2 regions of the Bacillus rugosus genome follow, and region 2 is predicted to be linked to the other one. Evidence: predicted binding sites of a transcription regulator. Region 2 holds the regulator's gene; the other holds the start of a gene.
The links. Region 2 encodes LexA, which represses DNA repair genes until DNA is damaged. Its sites were predicted from a motif close to CGAACATATGTTCG; they were not measured.
Positions count from the first base shown of each region.

Region 1: M0696_RS11745 (DNA polymerase IV) is a predicted target of LexA. The motif match lies at 3,530-3,543, and genes of this name have one in related genera.

Region 1 covers NZ_CP096590.1:2,345,631-2,353,616, forward strand. Annotated here, with positions in the region: gene M0696_RS11725 (GNAT family N-acetyltransferase) at 1-904, opposite strand, end outside; partial or broken gene M0696_RS11730 (antibiotic biosynthesis monooxygenase family protein) at 897-1,242, opposite strand; gene M0696_RS11735 (GNAT family N-acetyltransferase) at 1,252-1,722, opposite strand; gene M0696_RS11740 (YolD-like family protein) at 1,913-2,251, opposite strand; gene M0696_RS11745 (DNA polymerase IV) at 2,248-3,486, opposite strand; gene M0696_RS11750 (YqzH family protein) at 3,653-3,859, shown strand; gene M0696_RS11755 (MDR family MFS transporter) at 4,556-5,788, shown strand; gene M0696_RS11760 (hypothetical protein) at 5,840-5,998, shown strand; gene M0696_RS11765 (VOC family protein) at 5,995-6,381, opposite strand; gene coaA (type I pantothenate kinase) at 6,386-7,345, opposite strand; gene dsdA (D-serine ammonia-lyase) at 7,417-7,986, opposite strand, start outside.
Region 2 covers NZ_CP096590.1:1,944,068-1,952,053, forward strand. Annotated here, with positions in the region: gene fosM (FosM family fosfomycin resistance protein) at 143-565, shown strand; gene lexA (transcriptional repressor LexA) at 1,463-2,080, opposite strand; gene yneA (cell division suppressor protein YneA) at 2,230-2,547, shown strand; gene M0696_RS09665 (YneB family resolvase-like protein) at 2,566-3,219, shown strand; gene M0696_RS09670 (DUF896 domain-containing protein) at 3,283-3,516, shown strand; gene tkt (transketolase) at 3,685-5,688, shown strand; gene sirA (sporulation inhibitor of replication protein SirA) at 5,843-6,289, shown strand; gene M0696_RS09685 (YneF family protein) at 6,375-6,593, shown strand; gene ynzD (aspartyl-phosphate phosphatase YnzD) at 6,667-6,840, opposite strand; gene ccdA (cytochrome c-type biogenesis protein CcdA) at 7,060-7,767, shown strand; gene M0696_RS09700 (response regulator) at 7,856-7,986, shown strand, end outside.

The DNA.
Region 1 (7,986 bases), 400 kb from region 2:
CTTGTATGTACTGATTGATGCAGTCCGGATGCTGGGCAGCCAGTCGTTTTTTGAGAACGGCGTATTCCTCCGCTATTTTTGGATGGGCTCTGAGATAATCTCTGAATAACAGATGCCTTTCAATAGCAGGGTTTCCCTTTTCGTACACATGGACATGATGAGTACGTTTATTACCGCCTTTTTGGAAATAACGCCTGCCAGCTATGCCGTTTTCTCCTTTCGGTGTATAGCCGATAGCCTTCATTTGTGTATCATATTGGCTCACAGCTTCAATGGTTTTGACTTCAATTAATATATCAATAATTGGCTTTGCTGCCATGTTTGAAATTGATGTGCTTCCGATATGATGGACAGCAACGATCTCCGGTCCGAGCACAAGCTTCAGCCGTTCTTTTTCTTCATTGAAATATTCCGCCCATTTTTCATTGTAGGGAACGACCTCAACTTTTCGTTCCGGATACAAATGAAAGACAGACAGCAATAGACCCTCCGCGGCTTTAATGGTTTCTGCCTTTTGAAATCCCGCCTTTGCATAGAGCGACACGGCCGGTGTATTTTCCTCAGCTGTGACTACTTCGATTTTCTCAGCGTCTTCGTTTTGATCGATGACAAATTGCAAAAGTGCTCGTCCAATCCCTTTTCTGAAACCGTCGGGATGCACAACAAGCCTGCAAATGGTGAGATGATGCATGTTTTTCTCATATGAAATGACACCGATCAGTTTACCTTCTTTCCGATATCCCGCAAACTGTTCATGAGAGGCTTGAATATCCTTTGGCTTCTCCTGTAAGGCGGGAATACCGTCAAAACCGATAAGCTCCGCTTCTTTTATGTAGGCTGGCTGCTGCACGGCAATAATCTCACGCGCTGTGATCTCTTCCGTATGCTGAAGATATTCAATCATTTCTCTTCTCCTGAAAACAGCCGCTGCCTCTCGACTTTTGCGATGCGGACTGCATACGACTCGTACCACATGCTTTTTCCTTTTTCTTTTGCTGCTTGATGTTCAGTGTGATGCTTCCAGTGGTTAATGGCATCCATACTGTCCCAATAGGAAACCGTTATGCCCCTTCCACCCGCTTCACGAACGCTTTCGACGCCTAAAAATCCAGGCTGATCCGCCGCAAGCGATACCATCCGCTCCGCTGTTTCTCCATATCCTGGGTCATTTTCGCTTCTGACAGATGAAAAAATGACTGCATAGTAAGGAGGCTCAGGTGTTTTTGATAAAAAATCCATCATATTTCCCCCTCATATGTTTTTGACAAACAGTACCTTATCTTGGCCGGGGCCATCATAGTTTGCAAACACTGAGATGCCATTTACCGTTTTGGTGCCCTTTTCAATGTTAAATCCCAATTTTGTGTGATACGCGATTGACACCTTATTCACCGGTGAAGTGACGCACTTTACCCGGGTGCAGCCTCGTTGTTTTACTGTTTCAATAAAGACATCGTATAATTGTTTTCCAATTTGCATTTTTCTGAAATCTGGATGCACACCGGAAAAATGGATGTATGCCGTTTCAGGATCCGATTGTGATTGAAACCCGATTAAAAATCCGGTCATGCTGCTATGTTCAGATGTAATAAAGCTTGTGTCCTGAAAATGCTCAAAAAATAGTCTCGGCAATTTTTCTTTCAGCTGTCTGCCGCCCCACCATTCATTCATTACAGACGTTACCATTTCATAATCTGAAGACGTGATTGTTCGAATATCCATTACGATTTGATCTCCCTCCGTCTGGCAAAACGAATGTCAGCTCTTTTTTTCTCACAATATAAAAATTATATTTTGCCTGACTGGAATTGTAAATGCCTTCTTTCCTGTATCATACGTTTGCAGTTTGCCGAGGGAACAATGTTAGATATTTTTACACATATTTCTCCCCCCAATGCAGGAGGGAGAAACTTTACAGCACAATATCAAGCACCTGATCAAGTTTCAGCTTATAAAGCTGATCTTCGTCTCCTTTTATCCATACTGTTTTTTCAAACTCTTCATACCGGCAGATCTTCCCGGTACAGCGGACAATTTCACCATCCTGAAAGCAGCTGACAGTGATATTCTGGGCAAACTCCATCGCGGCGCAAAGCGTTTGATTCATTTCCTCCAGCTTATCAGGATCAAGGATCGGCTTTTGCAGCTTCTGTTTATGGCGCTTTCTCTCAAGCAGGCTTTGTTTATGCTCCGGCAGAAACATCCTGCTTCCTTCCCACAGCAGGTTGCCTCTTTTTAAATAGTCATTCATTTATAGTGCCCTCCTATTTTAGCCGCACGTTCAAATGCCTGGCCTGCCGCTGTCAGTGACGCCGCCCTGATGATGGCTGTATCGCCGAACCGGTTTTTAATGCCATCCATCACATAGCCAAGGCTCATTTTCTTTGCATAATCCTGAAATAAATTGAGCTGCCATATGTCATCAGATGAGAGCTGGGACAGATTGACCCCGAGACGGCGGACAGGCTTCCCGTCCCAAAACGTAAGAAACAGCCGGCATACAGCCTCATATACATCCTGGGTAGAATTAGTCGGCTCCGCCAGCTTCACTTGCCGGTTGAAGCCCGTCGGCCAATCAAAATCAGCACCCCGGCAGCTCACTGATACCGTCTGCCCCATTACTCCGGCGTTTCGGCTTCGCCTGCACACTTCTTCACTCAGCTCCAGCAGTACGACTTTGATTTCTTTGTCAAAGTGTTCGTAGTCTCTCGGGAGAGTCATTCCATGGCCAATCGCCTTTTGTCCGTCCAGAGATGAAGTAGATACAGGGGAATAGTCGATCCCGTTCGCCGTCATCCACAGCACATGGCCGTTAATGCCCCATTTCTTTTTTAAAAGATCGAGCGGAAAAGCCGCAAGCCCGCCGATCGTGCTGATGCCCATCCGGTTTAAATGATGCTTCATGCGGCTCCCGACGCCAAACATGCTGCCCACCGGAAGCGGCCACATTTCAGTTTTCATATTTTCTTTCGTTAAGGTAAAAATACCGTTCTTATTCTTTTTGGCAAAATTGTCGCACGCGATTTTGGCTAGCGCTTTATTAGGACCGATTCCGACCCGCGCATAAACGCCGATCTCCCGCATGATTCTGCCCTGAATGCTTTTTGCAATCTCTTCCGGCGTCCCAAACAGCTTCTGACTGCCTGTAATGTCCATGAACTGTTCGTCAATGGAATACGGCTCTACAAGGTCTGTATATTCCTCTAGAATGGCGGTAATTTGCAGTGATACATCAATATACCGCTGCATACGGGGCCGGAGCACAACAGCTTCAGGGCACTTTTCCTGCGCCTCCCACAGCCGCGAAGCATTCGCCACACCCTTTTGTTTCGCCAGCGGACAGGCAGCCAATACGACTCCGCCCCTTTTTTCAGGATCACCTGAAACAATGACGGGCTTATTTTTCAAATGTGGATTTTCCGCTTTCTCTACAGATGCATAAAACGATTGCATGTCAACGAGAAAAATCACTTTTTCTTTCATCATACACACCTCTAAAAAGAACTTATGTTCGTTTTTCTATTATATGCGAAAGTATGTTCGATTTATACTGGTAAATGATTCTTGTCTGACAGAAAATATGATCCAAGGGTTTGAGAGAAGAGAAACATTTAGTAGAATGAAAGCGAAGCATAAAGATAGGAGAGTCATAATGGAGAAATTTGTCGAAAAAATGATGGGGCAGGCACTGCGTCAATACGGCAGAAATGTTGCCATAGATCCGTTAAGCCCGTATGAAAAACAAAGCCTGAAAGCAGCCTTAGAAGAGAGACGGAATGAAGAACCTGATGAGGATCTGCATGCGCATATAGAAGATATCATTTATGACTATGTCACAAACCAAGGGCTGTTCTCTTAAGCGCAGGTCACACCGTCAGCCGCTAATGCGTCTTCCCTTTGAAAACACCGCCGTGATGCAGAAAACAGTCTCAATGTCATACGGCAAAAAGGCTTGTGAAGAAAGCAAAGCAGGAATTTCTCACACTCCGTAGATTGATATGCCTGACAAAAAAATCACCCGAATACCCTTCAAAACGGGATAACTGCCCATTCCTCAAGCCGTGTCATACACTTAATTTTCGAAATCTACTTTGATTCATTCGGAAGAAACGCGGCATCTTCTTTTGTCCTCCAGTTCATGTCGGTTTTTAGCGTAAATTTTGATCTCATCTCCGGCATCACTAGCATTTACGAAACTTGATCCACACCCTGATGGGTTAAAATTACGGCCTTTAATGTTTCAAACGGACATCCCTTTGCTTCCATGTCCTGCCGAACGACTTTAAAATGCCCCCGCATTCAGCATCAATTAATATTACGCTTTTACCACAGATAAACGCCGGACATAACGTCATTTCCTTCCGAATGCTTTAACCTCAATTTCAACAATGTAACGTCAGCCATGTGCATCCTCCACACATGGTATATTGCAATCCATAAAGTAGGACATGTTTTATAAATGCCAATAACAAAATATTTTGAATTCCCCATTGGAGAAGGGAATTTTTTCATATATGATAGAAAAAGATCTTACAATACAGGAGAGATACGATTCATGAAGAAATGGAAAGATATCCACTCCATCAGCTGGACAATTATCATCGGAACCATTTTCGGCAGAATGGCAACATCGATGAGCATTCCTTTTTTAGCGATTTATTTAACGGCCGTTCAAGGCGCATCTGCTTCCTATGCAGGGCTGGTCATTGCCGCAAGCTCATCAGTCGGCATCCTCGCAAGCTTTTACGGCGGATATATCTCAGATAAATTCGGCAGAAAAAACATGATGCTTGTATCGATTTTCGGATGGATGCTGGTATTTGCAGGCTTTGCGGCGGCATCTCATCTCTGGGTGTTTTTTGTGGTAAACGCATTAAACGGTCTATGCAAATCACTGTTCGAGCCTGCTTCAAAGGCCTTGCTGTCTGATATGACAGAAGAAAAAACGAGACTGCTTGTTTTTAATTTACGCTATGCAGCTATTAATATCGGTGTTGTCTTCGGACCGGTGCTCGGCCTGTATTTCGGCTCATCGCAATCGACCGCACCCTTTTTGGTGCCCGCAGTCATTTACGGACTATACGGCCTCGTGCTTGCCATCCAATTTAAAAAACATCCATCCTTGTCAGCATCAAGCCAACCCCAAAATATGAGCGTGCGGGAAGCGTTTATGGTAACGCAAAAGGATCATCTTTTTACAATTGCTTTGATCGGCATTACACTATGCACCTTCGGCTACTCACAATTCAGTTCCACATTCCCGCAGTACATGGCGCAGAACCCCTTGATCGGCAATGGAACGAAGCTGTATGGGTTGATGCTGACATTAAACGCAATCGTTGTGTTGGCAACGCAATTTCCCATCGTCCATTTTGCAAAACGTTTTTCGCCGCTTTGCTCCCTGATGCTCGGTAATGTGATGGTTAGTATCAGCTTGGCCATTTTCACCATATCACACGGTGTTTCATCACTTGTGATGATTGTGGTGACATTTACAATCGGCGAAGTTCTTTTATTCTCTATGATGGATTTGTTTGTAGACCAGATTGCAAAACCAGGATTAAAAGGCACTTATTTTGGGGCAATCGGTTTTTCACAGCTCGGAAACGTCATCGGCCCCTGGGTCGGGGGTATATGTATAGACCTATTTGGCGCTGGCCGGCCGATTTTTGTTTTTTCTGTCCTGAGCGGCATCACCCTGCTCGGCCTGCCATTTTTAGCGTTCGCCTATCGGCAAATGAAAATGGAAATCACAAAACACCAATCCAGGCTGGAAAAGCCGCTTTAAATAAAAAAACGGGAGAGAACCAATCTCTCCCGCAACAATGAGGTGATGAACATGAATATAGGTGATATAATGTTTCAGCTGTTTGTATTTATTATATTTGCCGCTGTCATCTTTGCGGCTGTTACAGGCTTCAAGTATGCGAAAAACCGAAAAGCGCAGCTGGATCGCATTGAGAAAAAGCTGAACAGCCTGTCCGAAGATCACGATTAACAGCTTGGGGCAACGAGCTCTACCTTAATCCGGTCTGGATCCTCACAAAAGACTGCATAATGCCCGTCTCCTCCGGCAAAAGGATGCCTGTCTCGGTACAACACACGATAACCTTTTGCCGTCAATTTTTCAGTCATCTGATCGACTTGAAGCTTGGATTCAGCATGAAATGCGAGATGGTTCAGACCGACTCGGCATCTATGGTATTTCGGCTCTAGAAATGGCTCTTTCGCCTGCACAATCACTAGGTAAAAACGATCTTTCTTCCAGCTGATGCCTGAGCTCCATTTTTGATACCCTTTATAGCCAAGTTCTTTTAAGAACCAGCCCCAAAACCGCCTAGACGCCTCCAAATCAGAGACATACAGTTCGATATGATGCACAATTTCATACCCTCCTTACCAGCACTTCCTCGACCTTATGCCCGTCTCCCTTACGCAAAATGAGATCTGACCTGAATTTAGTCGGCAAGATATTTTCATATAAATTCGGCCGGTTGACACTCTCCCAAATCGAGGCCGCCATCTCATCAGCCTCCTGATCAGACAAGTCTTTGAATTTATGAAAATAAGAATCGGGATTTTGAAAAGCTGTTTCCCGAAGCAGGCGAAAACGCTCTAAATACCAAGTGAAAATCCGGCTTTCTTCCGCATCCACATAAATCGAAAAATCAAAGAAATCGGAAACAAAAATACGCGGATTTTCCCGGTCATCCTCCAAGGTGGGCGACTGAAGAACATTAATGCCTTCAATAATCACAATATCGGCCTGTTCTACAACCTCGAACACACCTTCCTCCCGGTCATAGGTGAGATGGGAATACACCGGGGCCTTTACTCTGTCTTTTCCTGATTTTAAGTCATTCAAGAATTCGAGCAGCGCCTTTACGTCATAGCTTTCGGGAAACCCTTTTCGTGACATCATATTTTTCTTTTCCAGCTCGGCTGTAGGAAATAAAAAACCATCTGTCGTGATAAGGCTCACTTTAGGACGGTCCGGCAAACGCGAAAGCAGCTTTTGCAATATCCGCGCCGTCGTGCTTTTCCCGACTGCCACACTGCCGGCGATGCCGATAATAAACGGAATCTTGGCTGAATGAGGGTGCTTTAAAAAAACATTGACATGCTTATTGCGTTCGGCCGCAGACTTAACATGCAAATGAAGCAGGCGAACAAGCGGAATATAGATCGTTTCCACTTCTTCAACAGATAGATAATCATTCAGCCCTTCCACGGCTTTTGCCTCTTCTTCAGAAACAGCAATCGACAAATGTCCCCCAAAACCAGACCAAGACTCACGATTGTGCTTTGTATATAAAGTATGTAAGTTAAGCTCTTTATTTTTCACTGTTTACACCTGACTCTCTGAAGGTTAAAACCCTTACAAAGATTGTAACGGAAAACCCTTTCACTGTCTGCTTATTTTTTCATTTCGTTTTTCAGCAAATCCGCACCAATCCGGTTATACGCAGCCATTTCTTCTTTTGGAACCATGCTTCCTCCTGTTCCCCAGACGACATGTACGGCATGTTCCATATTATGTTGCTGACTAAAGCTTCTTCCTTCTTCTGTCGAAAAAAGCTGAACAGGCCCAAACATGCCGGCAAGAGCAGAGGGCTCTAAATATTTATTTTCAGATACAGCCAGCATATGAAGCAAGGTATAAAGCGTATCGTCCTCTACTGTATAACAGCCGCTCAGCAGCGGTTCAATCAGCTTGCCGACAAATCCTGACGGCCTCCCTACGGCAAGCCCGTCAGCAGCCGTCCGATTATCCAGGCCGATATCCTGGACAGAAATCTTCTCGTGAAGGCCGGAATAAAGCCCTAACAGCATACACGGTGAATGAGTCGGTTCTGCGAAAAACACATGAACATGGTCTCCATATAAAAGCTTCAGCCCAAATGCAACACCGCCCGGCCCTCCGCCGACACCGCACGGCAGATAAACAAACAGCGGCGTCTCAAGACTTGGTTGTATATTCATACA
Region 2 (7,986 bases):
ACCCATAAAAGGCCATCGCTGTACAGTCATTATTTTAAACAATCCGATTTTGTTTACACTGGTATTTTTTTCTGGCTGGATGAAACTTTCTTGGAAAAAAGTCGTACAAATGAATGATCAGCTTTCAAGGAGGGGATGATTTGTGAAGATAAAAGGAATCAATCACTTGTTATTTTCAGTTTCTCATCTGGATACATCAATTGATTTTTATCAAAAAGTGTTTGATGCAAAGCTTCTGGTAAAGGGAAGAACAACAGCATATTTTGATTTAAATGGCATCTGGCTTGCGCTTAATGAAGAATCTGACATTCCGAGAAATGACATTAAGGCGTCTTATACACATATTGCTTTTACTATTGAAGATCATGAGTTTGCGGAAATGTCAGCAAAATTAAAAAGGCTTCATGTCAATATTCTGCCTGGCAGAGAACGAGATGAACGCGATCGAAAATCAATTTATTTTACCGACCCTGACGGCCATAAATTTGAATTTCATACCGGAACCCTTCAAGACAGGCTTCGTTATTATAAACAGCAAAAAACGCATATGAATTTTTATGATTGAGACGACCTCTTGCTACTACACAGAACATATACATAAAAATCATGTATGGTTAAAATATGGTAAGGGAGGGATGTGATTGAAAATATAAATCCTAGGCTTAACAACAGTTTTGAATTGTTTTTTTAGCATTAGCAGTACCCATGCGTCAGCTTTAGATTTTGATTACAAAACAGACTTTATTTTAAATGACAGCACAAAAACGTTTGTTCTGGAAAATATCAGTGATGTTCCGGCGATCGACTAATTTTTAGGCTATCAGTTTACCATATTGGGAGCCAATACTTGTTCAGTTGAGGTTAAACTTCAGCGGATGGGGCTTATGGGAGAATATACAACACTGAGTACGAGGCAATTCAGCGGCAGCTGGTTTGATTTTAGTGCTCAGGATAAGGTTGCTATCGATTCATTTCACCGTTACCGTATATTTGCAGAAGAACATTCAGAAGACTGTACAAGTGTTCGGGTAAAGGGCAGTTATGGTATACAATATGTTTCATTTTAATTGAAGCTCACGTTGATCAAGAGAAGTGAGCTGTTTTTTTGGAAAATGTTGAACCAACTATACAATGTACTAAATTTTCATTGAAACTCAATTGCCGCGCTCCTTACATAAACATGAAGCAACATCATTCCACGACCTAAGAAAATGAAACATTTTTAAGGAGATAACGTCTAATGTTTTAAACGGACATTATTATGATAAAAGTTTCCTGAAGGAAAGAAAATTTCTTGACTTCAACAATTATTTAGTGGATAATTATGGTGTAAACATGATGTTCTTTTTCCTCCTATTCAGGCTCGCACCCAAAAGTCAGGGCGAGCCTGCTTTTTTCGTACAATAAACCCCCTCTCCGTAAAGGAAGAGGGGGTTTTTCATGCATCTGATAGATCAATAGGTTAATGGACGGTTCTGAACACGCCAATCACTTTCCCTAGAATGCTGACATTCTGCAAGATGATAGGTTCCATCGTTGGGTTTTCAGGCTGTAAGCGAATGTGAGTATCCTCTTTATAGAAACGTTTTACCGTAGCTTCATCATCTTCTGTCATCGCCACTACAATTTCCCCGTTGTTCGCTGTATTTTGCTGTTTAACGATGACATAATCCTTATCGAAAATACCAGCTTCAATCATACTGTCTCCCATAATCTCCAGCATAAACACGTGCTCGTCAGGAGGAACCATACGGTCAGGAAGAGGAAAATATTCTTCAATATTTTCTACTGCTGTAATAGGAGATCCCGCCGTGACTTTCCCAATGACTGGTACATTTACGACCTGGCTTTGCGGAATGTCTACTTCTTCATCAAGTATTTCTATTGCTCTAGGTTTTGTCGGATCCCGTCTGATCAGCCCTTTTGTTTCCAAACGGGCCAAATGGCCGTGTACAGTTGAGCTGGACGCAAGCCCGACAGCCTCTCCGATTTCTCTCACGGAAGGCGGATATCCTTTTGATTTAACCTCTGCTTTAATAAAACGGAGGATATCAAGTTGCCTTTTTGATAGCTTCGTCATTTTTCGCACCTCAAAACGTCGATTTTAAGTAGATTATAGCATGATTTTCCTTACAGTACAAACATAGGTTCGAAAAAACAATTGACAGAAACGTTTGTTCGTATATACTGAAATTATAAAAAAGCGAACAAACATTCCTGTTGGAGGTTATGATCATGAGTAAAGAATCTATTATTTTTGTCGGTCTGTTCACAGTGATTTTGAGCGCGGTTATCCTTTTGCTATCATATACAAGCAGCGGTCAGGAGCTTAATCAGTATGTTAAAATAGAAGTCCAGCAGGGCGACACACTTTGGTCAATTGCTGATCAGGTAGCAGATACAAAAAAGATAAACAAAAATGATTTTATTGAATGGGTAGCTGATAACAATCATCTTCAGACGTCTGATATCCAGCCGGGAGATGAGTTGGTGATTCCGTTGAAAAAGAAGCATCAGGATGCATATGAATTGGCAACTGTAAGATAGAGAGGAAAGATAGAAAAAATGAAAGCACTCATTTATGCCCGCGTAAGCACAAATAAAGAACAGCAGGAGACTTCATTAAAGCGGCAGGAGGAGGAGCTTACGGCCATTGCAGCCGAGAACGGCATGGAAGTCCTCAAAGTGATTTCTGAAAAAGCCAGCGGATACGAAATGGATCGGGACGGTGTATTTGAACTGCTTGATGAGATCAAAAATTCTGGAATTGATGTCATTTTGGTTCAGGATGAGACAAGGCTCGGGCGGGGAAATGCAAAAATCGCATTGCTTCATTGTATCTACAGAGAAGGTGTGAAAGTCTATACAACGGCTCACAGAGGTGAGCTGGAGCTATCGGAGGCTGACTCGATGGTGCTGGAGATCGTCAGCATTGTGGAGGAATACCAGCGGAAAATTCACAACATGAAAATCAAGCGGGGAATGAAGCGTGCAGTAAAAAATGGTTTTAAACCGCAAAAAAACCTGAAAAATCAACATGAAAACAGCGGAAAAGAAAGAATAGAGGTCCCAATCTCAGAGATCGTCCGTCTAAGAGCGAATAAACTGACGTTCGCAGAAATCGCGGCTACGCTAAGAGGGTTTGGCTATGATGTGTCTAAAGCGACCGTCCACCGGCGGTTTCAGGAATACATAGAGAATGACGAGACAGCCGAGTGAATCAGTTGTAAAACTCTTTTTGATCTAGTACTATATAGACAAAATGCAATAAAGGAGTTTAACATGATTTCAAACGCAAAAATTGCCAGAATTAATGAACTTGCTGCGAAAGCTAAAGCTGGCGTTATGACTGAAGAAGAAAAAGCCGAACAGCAAAAGCTTCGTCAAGAGTACCTGAAAGGTTTTCGCTCTTCTATGAAAAACACATTAAAAAGTGTGAAAATCATTGACCCTGAAGGCAATGATGTAACACCAGAAAAGCTAAAAAAAGAACAAAGAAATAACAAACTTCACTAATATAAGAGGAATACGGAAATATCGTATTCCTCTTTTGCATATACTATAAGCAAAACTCTTATGTGACAAAATTCAACAAGTTTCTCTCAAATTTAAGCTGAAACAGTTGAGAAAAAGTCGTCAGACATTTATGATGTAAGGGTACAACACATAAGGAAGGGGATTTTTATGGATACAATTGAAAAGAAATCAGTTGCTACCATTCGCACACTGTCAATAGACGCTATTGAAAAAGCAAATTCTGGTCACCCAGGGATGCCAATGGGGGCCGCTCCAATGGCATACACGCTGTGGACAAAATTTATGAACGTAAGTCCAGCAAACCCTGGCTGGTTTAACCGTGACCGTTTTGTTTTATCTGCTGGACACGGATCAGCACTTTTATACAGCATGCTTCATTTAAGCGGGTTTGATCTTAGCATCGAAGATCTTAAGGGATTCCGCCAGTGGGGCAGCAAAACACCTGGACATCCGGAATTCGGACATACTGCCGGTGTTGATGCGACAACAGGTCCGCTTGGCCAAGGAATTGCCATGGCAGTCGGAATGGCTATCGCTGAACGCCATTTAGCTGAAACTTACAACCGTGATTCATTTAACGTAGTCGATCATTATACATACAGTATTTGCGGTGATGGTGATTTAATGGAAGGTATTTCTTCTGAAGCCGCTTCACTCGCAGGCCATCTTCAGCTTGGCCGTCTGATCGTATTATACGATTCTAATGACATCTCTCTCGATGGAGATCTCGACCGTTCATTCTCTGAAAACGTGAAACAGCGATTTGAAGCAATGAATTGGGAAGTTCTTTATGTTGAGGATGGAAACAATATTGAAGAATTAACAGCGGCTATCGAAAAAGCACGCCAAAATGAAAAGAAACCTACATTAATTGAAGTGAAAACGACAATCGGATTCGGTTCACCTAACCGTGCCGGCACATCTGGTGTTCACGGTGCTCCGCTTGGTAAAGAGGAAAGCAAGTTAACAAAAGAAGCTTACGCGTGGACGTATGAAGAAGATTTCTACGTTCCGTCAGAAGTATATGAGCATTTCGCTTCAGCGGTTAAAGAATCAGGCGAGAAAAAGGAACAGGAATGGAAAGCCCAATTCGCTAAATATAAAGAAGTTTATCCTGAACTTGCTGAACAGCTTGAGCTTGCAATCAAAGGAGAGCTTCCAAAGGACTGGGATCAAGAGGTTCCTGTTTATGAAAAAGGAAGCAGCCTGGCATCACGTGCATCTTCTGGTGAAGTTCTCAACGGACTTGCGAAAAAAATTCCTTTCTTTGTCGGAGGATCTGCTGACCTAGCGGGATCAAACAAAACGACAATTAAAAATGCCGGTGATTTTACAGCGGTTGATTACTCAGGCAAAAACTTCTGGTTTGGTGTTCGTGAATTTGCAATGGGTGCAGCCTTAAATGGTATGGCGCTTCATGGCGGACTTCGTGTATTCGGCGGAACTTTCTTTGTCTTCTCTGATTACCTGCGTCCGGCGATTCGCCTTGCAGCATTAATGGGTCTTCCTGTCACTTATGTCTTCACACATGACAGTATTGCTGTAGGTGAAGACGGCCCGACTCACGAGCCTGTTGAGCAGCTTGCTTCACTCCGTGCGATGCCTAATCTTTCCTTGATGCGTCCTGCAGACGGCAACGAGACAGCGGCAGCATGGAAGCTTGCAGTGCAAAGCACTGATCAGCCAACAGCGTTAGTATTGACACGCCAAAACCTTCCTACGATCGATCAAACAGCTGAAGAAGCATTGGCAGGAGTAGAAAAAGGTGCATATGTCGTTTCTAAATCTAAAAACGAAACACCTGACGCTCTTCTTATCGCTTCTGGCTCTGAAGTAGGTCTTGCGATTGAAGCACAGGCTGAATTGGCTAAAGAAAATATTGATGTTTCTGTTGTCAGCATGCCTTCAATGGACCGTTTCGATAAACAATCTGATGAATACAAAAACTCTGTTCTTCCTGCAGAGGTGAAAAAACGTCTTGCGATTGAGATGGGCGCATCATTTGGATGGGGCAAATACACAGGGCTTGAAGGAGACGTGCTCGGCATAGACCGATTCGGTGCATCTGCTCCTGGTGAAACCGTCATCAATGAATACGGCTTCTCAGTTCCAAACGTAGTGAGCCGAGTTAAAGCATTAATCAATAAGTAAGAGTCTTTTAAAGAGGATGAGTCAAATCATCCTCTTTTTCTTGTTTATCCGACAAAAATAGTATTGGCTGTTTAACAGTAATAGACAATTCTTTCTTTTCTTCTTTTGTATAATAGAGAGCAAATGAAATGCTGCTGGAAAAGGGGATGAAAAGATGGAACGTCACTACTATACGCACCTGATAAAAGAGGAGTTTGCTAATCACTATTTCGGGCGGGAATCGGTTATGTTTGAGCTGTTTCAAGACTATCATTGGACTAGCCTGACAAAGCAGCAGTATCAAATGACAGAGAAACAGATTCAATATATTACACAGCCAATCCCGATTTTACATATGCATCAGCGATTAAAAATGAATTTAAACAATACGGATTACAGGCAGCTGGATTATATTTATAGATTAGCTTTGCCGAAAGCAAAAGGCCACGCTACGCTTATGATGAAGGAGCATATGATAGAAATAGTGGCTTCGGGGGATTACGAGGCAGAAACGATTTTCTTTGAAGTATTGAGAAAAGTAAGCCCTTGCTTTCTGGCTATGGATTTCAATTCGAAGCGTTATGGATGGCTAAATCCGGTGAAAGAAAGAAATTTTGTCTAAAACCGAAGAAAAAGAGATGTAAATGTTGTATAATAGCTTTTGGTTTAGTACACTTTAAACTAGACAACATGAAGGAGGAAATAAAATGACTTTATGGGTTGGCATCCTAGTGGGCGTTGTTGCATTGCTCATAGGTGTTGCACTCGGGTTTTTTATTGCTCGTAAATATATGATGAGCTATCTTAAAAAGAATCCGCCTATTAATGAACAAATGTTACGCATGATGATGATGCAAATGGGAATGAAACCTTCTCAAAAGAAAATCAATCAAATGATGAAAGCCATGAATAATCAAACGAAATAATACGTAAAGATTATGATATAGAGAAACATGGTTATAAAATAAAAAACCCTTATACGGGTTTTTTATTTTGCAATCATTCATCACCCGCTACTGCTCGAAGGCGCTGCTTTTGATATTGTATGAGAAGATGGTCAAGCTCCTGACTGAGCTCTATCGTAATATGAGATGTCATTCCGTTCACCATGACAATTTGCAGCAGCTCTGCTCTTTTTTTTTCAATTTCATTTAATAGATGCTCTCTAATCACAGGGATGTATCCTTTCATACATTAGATCTTCAAAGTGAATGTTTATATTATATCCATATTTATACTAATTTTCAAATGAGAAGGAGTACAATATCTCAATGTCAAATTAAATTATATAAGTTTTTTTTGAAAATAGAAATCCTTCAAGTGAAAGTGTTAAAAAAATGAAATGATTTTGTCATAACTTGAAGGAATGTCAAATCATGAAGGGATGATGACATGGGAGACGTGAATTACTTTTTGACATTCGGGGCGGGATTTTTATCCTTTATTTCGCCTTGCTGCCTGCCGCTCTACCCAGCTTTCTTGTCATATATTACAGGAGTCAGTATGGATGATGTGAAAACAGAAAAGCTGTTGCTGCAGAAAAGAAGCTTGTTTCATACTTTATGTTTTTTGCTTGGCTTTTCAGTCATTTTTATCGCTTTAGGCTATGGAACATCTTTTATTGGCAGCCTGTTTAGGGATTATCACGATGCGATTCGGCAAATTGGCGCATTGCTTATTATTTTGTTCGGTTTCATTACGCTTGGTGTGTTCCGGCCTGAGGCCATGATGAAAGAGCGGAGAATCCATTTTAAACATAAACCAAGCGGATTTTTAGGCTCCGTCTTAATCGGAATGGCATTTGCGGCGGGATGGACGCCATGTACAGGTCCGATATTGGCTGCTGTGATCACACTTGCAAGCACAAATCCAGGCTCAGCGGTGCCGTACATGATGTTATATGTACTTGGTTTTGCTGTCCCGTTTCTATTATTGTCTTTCTTCATCACAAAGCTGAAGTGGATAAGAAAGAACCAGCTTTTGATCATGAAAGCAGGCGGCGTTTTGATGATTGTGATCGGTGTGTTGTTATTCTTTAATTGGATGAGCCTGATTATTATTTTGCTGTCAGATCTTTTTGGAGGATTTACTGGTTTTTGACGGTAAATTACTTTCGTACTACTATTAGTCCTTTTGTTTTTGGTACAATAAGACTATTATATGTGGAAATCGATTGTTGGAGGGGAATATGACAAGAGTTTTAGTTGTAGACGACGCCAAGTTCATGAGGGTGAAAATCAGAGAGATCTTGGAAGAGGCAAATTACATAATCGCAGGCGAAGCGGCAGACGGTGAGCAAGCAGCGGAACTGTATAAAAA